2 regions of the Butyricicoccus sp. OF27-2pH9A genome follow, and region 2 is predicted to be linked to the other one. Evidence: predicted binding sites of a transcription regulator. Region 2 holds the regulator's gene; the other holds the start of a gene.
What was found. The regulator Rex, encoded in region 2, represses fermentation and respiration genes when NADH is low (regulators of the CRP and FNR family bind a similar motif). The targets are predictions, from matches to a motif close to ATTGTTAANNNNTTAACAAT.
Positions count from the first base shown of each region.

Region 1: the regulator Rex is predicted to act here: its motif matches at 1,743-1,762, upstream of gap (type I glyceraldehyde-3-phosphate dehydrogenase).

Region 1 is NZ_JAQEXK010000012.1:64,580-67,997, forward strand. Features, by position in the region: gene PG722_RS09955 (hypothetical protein) at 13-330, shown strand; gene PG722_RS09960 (sensor histidine kinase) at 381-1,460, opposite strand; gene gap (type I glyceraldehyde-3-phosphate dehydrogenase) at 1,853-2,881, shown strand; gene PG722_RS09970 (MarR family winged helix-turn-helix transcriptional regulator) at 3,032-3,418, shown strand, end outside.
Region 2 is NZ_JAQEXK010000008.1:120,876-124,293, forward strand. Features, by position in the region: gene PG722_RS08135 (aconitate hydratase) at 1-165, shown strand, start outside; gene PG722_RS08140 (isocitrate/isopropylmalate family dehydrogenase) at 260-1,417, shown strand; gene PG722_RS08145 (redox-sensing transcriptional repressor Rex) at 1,456-2,112, shown strand; gene metA (homoserine O-acetyltransferase MetA) at 2,188-3,102, opposite strand; partial or broken gene PG722_RS08155 (hypothetical protein) at 3,160-3,418, opposite strand, start outside.

The DNA.
Region 1 (3,418 bases), on a different contig from region 2:
GGTGACGGCTCTATGAAAAAACGCATTGCATTCCTGCTGATCGTTCCGCTGCTGTGCGTGCTGGCTGCAAGTCTGAACATCAGCTATATGCCGACCGGCGGCCTGCTTTTTGTCAGCAGCACGCCAGACGATGAACTCACTGTCTGGCAGAAAACCATGCCTGACGGCACCAAAATCGCCGTTTACGACAGCGAAACCTCTATCGTATATGCGAAATACCACGGTTTGGCATACACCATCACCGAGATTCAGAAACCTGTGGACGGGCATTGGCTGCCGGAGTCCATTAAGGTCTACCGCGGTTCGTACACCTCTCCCGACAACACATAAGAGAACAGCCTCAGAGCGTGATTTCTCCACGCCTCTGAGGCTGTTTTATTTCATTCCATGATGGAAAATTCAATTTCTTCGACGGTATAGCCGTCCTCGATGATAGTCGGTGCGCGGAACAGGTCATCCTCGAGCGTATGCGGCAAATGCGCCAGACACAGGTGCAGCACACTGCCGCCGCCCTCTCTCTGCGTGAGCAGCAGCCGTCCGCCGTGCGCCTGCGCGATTTGACCCACGAGCGGCAGGCCAAGACCAAGCGGTGTGCCGCCGCGCACGAGCGCCCGGTAATCGTCCATCGAGGTGGTGCGCCGCCAGCAGGAAAGCAGGTCATCGAACTTCGCAGGGTCCAGTCCCGGGCCGGTATCGGCAACCGCAATCGTCACAAAATCCCGCGTGTCGGTCAGCGAAACCGTGATTTCGCCGTCCTCCGGTGTTACGCGCAGCGCGTTTGTCAGCAGGTTATAGATTGCCGTACGCACCAGTCTCGTGTCAATGAGCGCGTCTGCGTGCTCCGGCACCTGTACGATGAATTTTGCACTGCCCGCAGGCGCATGCGTCTCCGCCTGCTGTACGGCATCGCGGCAGAGCGCTGACAGGTCGCAGCGCCGCAGAGAAAGCTGCTCGGTCAGCAGAGGGTCGTGCAGTAAATCCGAGTGCGTCAGCAGCCGGTACAGCCGCATACACTGCCGCCGCAGTCCGTCTGCCAGTGCAGGATCCTCCACCTGCTCGGCCTCGGCCATCAAAGCGCCCAGATAACGCGAGCTTTTGTCCTGAATGACCCGCAGGCTGCCGTCATAGGCGGCACGGTCGCGCCGCAGATACGCCAGCAGTGCACCGCCGCGGTGCGGGATCATTTCGACCGTGTAGACCGTTCCGTCGATGTCCTCCTCTGCGGTGCAGGCAGACTGTGTATTTATGCACCGGAGCAGTATATTCCGCGTGCTGCCGCTCAGGAACGGATCCAGCTCCTCCATCGGGTGCAGACCGGAAAGCTGCTGTGCCGCGTCGCTGCACCGCTCGATACGCAGCGTATCGCTCACTGCGAACAGCGCCGCATGCCGCAGCTCGGTGCGCAGCAGCAGCTCGCGGACTGCGTTGCCGTCCAGCTGCGAAAAAAATGCGTCTTCCATCATTATCCTCCCAAAACACCGTGTAATTTTACCTTTGTACTGTGGGAAAGCTGCTGTCATTCTTGATCGTGTTTTCCTGCGTCCGGTATATGCTGCGCGGTATTTGGCATACTAATCTCTGTCTTCGCGGATGTGAAAAAACAGCACGGCGCGCGCTGTGCTTTTCTCATCCCGAAAATCGGGGGATTATACAAACCGAATCCCCATATTTTGTACGATGTGTTTATTATACCACTGCCGCTACTGTCATTGCAAAGAAAATTATACAAAAATACCGGTCGGAATGACAAAAAAATCACAAATATTACACCTTGCGGCAAACTGCGCATTTAGTGTATAATAAAAACATCAACAGAGAACTTCATCAAAACATTTAGGAGGAACACTGTAAAATGGGTATCAAAGTAGGTATCAATGGTTTTGGCCGTATCGGCCGTATGGTTTTCCGCGCTGGTCTGAAGAACCCGAACATTGAGTTCGTAGCGGTAAACGATCCGTTCATGACTCCGGACTACATGGCATACATGCTCAAGTATGACACCATGCACGGTCGTTACGACGGCACCATCGAGTATGATGACAACTCCATCACCGTTGATGGCAAGAAGGTTCTGTTCTTTGCAGAGATGGACCCGAAGAACATTCCGTGGGGCAAGGTTGGCGCTGACTACGTTGTAGAGTCTACCGGCGTATTCCTGACCAAGGAGAAGGCACAGGCTCACATCGACGGCGGTGCTAAGAAGGTTATCATGTCTGCTCCGTCCAAGGACGACACCCCGATGTTCGTAATGGGCGTTAACCAGAACACTTACACCAAGGATATGACCTTCGTATCCAACGCATCCTGCACCACCAACTGCCTGGCTCCGATCGCTAAGGTACTGGACGAGGCATTCGGCATCACCGAGGGCCTGATGACCACCGTACACTCTGCAACCGGCACCCAGAAGGTTGTTGACGGCCCGTCCAAGAAGGACTGGCGCGGCGGCCGTGCTGCTTGCGGCAACATCATCCCGTCCACCACTGGCGCTGCAAAGGCTGTAGGCAAGGTTTACCCGAAGCTGAACGGCAAGCTGACCGGTATCTCCATGCGTGTACCGACCCTGGACGTTTCCGTTGTTGACCTGACTGCTAACCTGGCTAAGCCGGCTACCAAGGAAGACATCTGCGCTGCTATGAAGGCTGCTTCCGAGAAGCCGCTGTCTGAGGGCGGCCTGAAGGGCGTGCTGGGTTACACCGAGGATGCTGTTGTATCTTCTGACTTCCTGGGCGACGAGCGCACCTCCATTTTCGACGCTAACGCTGGCGTTTACCTGACCGACACCTTCGTAAAGGTTGTTTCCTGGTACGACAACGAGTGGGGCTACTCCAACAAGCTGCTGATGCTCATCGAGCACATGGCAGAGGTTGACAACAAGTAATTGCTGCCCACTGGCGTATAAAATGTTTTCAAAAAGCTCTTGTTCTTCGGAACAAGAGCTTTTTTCTTTCTCTCCGGCTTGACGGCACAGGCATATCATGCTATACTTAGTTCAAATTTAGACTATCTATTTTTGAAGCAGGTGATATACATGAATCCCTATATGGAATTTACGCACAAGACCGATCTGGCATACAGCGCAATGTGCCGACCGCTGTGCCGCGAACTCAAGCTGACACAGACGGCGTTTGACATCCTGCTGTTCCTTGCCAACAACCCCGGCCATGACACCGCCAGCGACATCGTGGAGCTGCGCCGGATCAAGGCGAACCTCGTATCAGTCAACGTCAACCGGCTGGTCGAGGAGGGCTATCTGCGCCGCGAGAGCATCCCCGGCGACCGCCGCAAGACCCGTCTGATATGTACCGACAAGGCGCTTCCCATCATCGACCGCGGCCGCGCATTGCAGGCGCAGTTCATCGACCGTCTGCTCTCCGGCATGAGTGATGAACAGCGGCAGGCGTTTGGCGATGCCGTC
Region 2 (3,418 bases):
GAAATCTCTCTGCCGAACGTGCTCGAGGAAGTAAAGAACGGCGAGCAGGTCACCGTTGTTTGCGGCGGCAAGACCTTCAAGGCCGACTGTGAGGTTTCCGAGCGCCAGCGTCACGCACTGCTTGCAGGCGGCACGCTGCTGTATGCACGTCAGCAGAACAAGTAAGCCTGTCAGGCTCGACAGGGGAGCCGCGCGGTTCCCCTTGACAGCCATATTTTCTTTTGTTAAAATAATATCAATGGTGTAGGAGGACAAAACTATGTCTATCGACCAGTCTGTTCTGGATAAATTTGAGGCAGTTGTAGAGAGCCAGCGCAAGCGTATCATGGATATGAAGGCGCAGGACGATTTTATTGATTACTCCAAGCTGGACAAGCTGATCATCGGCGTGTGCGGCGGCGACGGCATCGGCCCGATGATCACCGGCATGGCTCAGCATGCGCTGGAGGTTCTGCTGGCGGACAAGGTAAAGGCCGGTAAGGTAGAGTTCCGCGTGATCGACGGTCTGACCATCGAGCGCCGTGCCGAGCTCGGCTGCGCTATCCCGCCCGACGTTATGGAAGAGCTGAAGAAGTGCCACGTTATCCTGAAGGGCCCCACCACGACCCCGCGCAAGGGCGATCCGTGGCCGAACGTAGAGTCCGCAAACGTTGCAATGCGCAAGGCTCTCGACCTGTTTGCCAACGTGCGCCCGGTAAAGGTGCCGGAGTTGGGTATCGACTGGACGTTCTACCGCGAGAACACCGAGGGCGGCTACGCTGTCGGCTCTCAGGGCGTACAGATTGATGACGATCTGTTCATCGACTTTACCGTAGCTACCTCGCAGGGCTGCGAGCGTATCGCTCGTCTGGCATTCGACTATGCACGCAAGACCGGCAAGAACCGCGTTTCCTGCGTCACCAAGGCGAATATCATCAAAACCACCGACGGCAAGTTCCTCGATACCTGCCAGAAGGTAGCCAAGGAGTATCCGGAAGTACAGTTTGATGATTGGTACATCGACATCATGACCGCAAAGCTGCTCGACGACAAGCGCCGCCGCGACTTTAAGGTCGTTGTACTGCCGAACCTGTACGGCGACATCATCACCGACGAGGCCGCTGAGATCCAGGGCGGTGTTGGTACGGCAGGCTCTGCCAATATCGGCAAGCGCTATGCGATGTTCGAGGCAATTCACGGCTCTGCGCCGCGTATGGTACAGGAAGGCCGTGCAAAGTATGCGGACCCGTCCTCCGTACTGCGTGCAGCTGTTATGCTGCTTGAGCACATCGGTGAAATCGAACTGGCGAAGAAGCTCGACCGCGCACTTGATATCTGCATGGTAGAGGAGCGCAAGGTTGTTGTTACCGGTCGTGATACCGGTGCAACCGCGCAGGAATTTACCGACTATGTGCTGGATACTATCGCTAAGCTGTAATTTACACGAGAATAGAATTTGAGAGAGGGAGAGAGTCTGTGGAACGCAAGCAAGAGGTTTCCAAAGCGGTAATTCAGCGATTGCCTCGCTATTATCGGAATATTTGTGAGCTGAAGGCTGAAGGGGAGCAGCGTATCTCCTCCAAAGCACTGGCAGAGCGCATGGGACTGACCGCTTCGCAGATTCGTCAGGACTTTAACTGTTTCGGCGGCTTTGGTCAGCAAGGCTACGGCTATAATATCGACAAACTGCAGGAGGAGCTGGGTGCGATCATGGGTCTGCGGACCGGCCGCACGGCGATTCTGCTGGGTGCCGGCAACCTCGGCCGTGCATTGCTCAATAACTTTAACTTTTCTGCCAGCGGCTTTGAGCTGCTGTGTGCGTTTGACGCAAATCCGCAGCTCATCGGTCAGCGCTTTGGCGGCCATGAGGTGCGCAGCGCGGATACGCTTGCGGAGTTCATCGAGTGCAACAAGCCGGATGTGGCAGTGCTCACCATTCCGCGAGGAGATGCTCCGCGTATTGCACGCGGTCTGGTAGAGCGCGGTATCCGCGGTCTGTGGAATTTCACCGGCGAGGACCTTCATCTGGAGGGACTGGGCGTTCCGGTCGAAAACGTGCACCTGTCGGACAGCCTGATGACGCTGTGCCATCTGGTCGGCGCAGCGGATGAGAAAAGAGAACAGAACCTGTAAAACGAAAGGGAGTATCTTTGGATACTCCCTTTTTGTGCGAAAAAGCCGCTATCCAATGGATGAGCGGCTTTTGTGTTACATTTTGTCCAGATAATATGGTGTTGTCTGGTACACATAGTAGTTGACCCAGTTGGTGTAGAACAGGTTGGCATGTGCCTTCCAGGTCACCAGCACGTCTTCGTTGGGATCGTCGTTGCGGAAGTAATGACGCGGCACCTCGGGGTTCATGCCCTTGGCCAGATCACGCTCATACTCCTTTTTGAGTGTGTCGGCATCGTACTCGCCATGGCCCAGAACAAAGATCTGACGGCCGTTCATCGCCTCCACGATGTGCACACCGGCTTCGTGCGACTCTGCGAGAATGGTTAGACGCTCGTCTTTGCGGATGTCGGCGGCACGTACCTCGGTGTGGCGCGAGTGCGGTGCGCAGAAGATATCATCAAAGCCGCGCAGCAGCGGCTCCTTCGGCAGCAGAACATGGTGCTTGAAAATGCCGGACATTTTCTCGGGCAGCATGTACTTCGGAATACCGTAGTGATAATACAGACCGGCCTGCGCTCCCCAGCAGATGTGCAGCGTGGAATGAACGTGCGTTTTAGTCCAGTCCATGATCTCGGTCAGTTCCTTCCAGTATTCGACTTCCTCGAACGGCATGGTCTCCACCGGCGCACCGGTGATGATAAAACCGTCATACTTCTGGTCGCGGATATCGTCGAATGTCTTGTAAAAGGTGAGAAGATGATCCTCTGGCGTATTTTTGGAATGATACGTTTCGGTCTGGATCAGATCGACCTCGATCTGGATCGGCGTGTTGGATAAACAGCGCAGGATCTGGGTCTCGGTAATGATTTTCAGAGGCATCAGGTTGAGTAAACCGATGCGAAGAGGACGAATGTCCTGTGTCGCGGCACGGTGTTCGGTCATAACGAAAATGTTTTCGCTTTCCAATACGGCGCGTGCCGGCAGACTGTCGGCTATCTTAATAGGCAAGCCGACACCTCCTTTTTTCTTTACAAATCTTTATATAATATATTCAGTATAGCAGATTTACGGCAGTATCTCAAGGGTTTGCATAAAATGCAGAAAAATGAAAAATAACTGTTGACAAAACAGGGGGAATAATGGTATCCTGAATAAGCTGTTTTCAAACAGCGGTTCAGCATACCAAAAAAGAATTTGAAAAAAAGTTCTTGACAAATGGTGAAAAGTTTGGTATCCTGAATAAGCTGTTTCGACAGCGGTCAAAATAGAATCGAGTCGATGAACGAAGATTGATTGAAAAATAAATCGAAAAAAGTTCTTGACA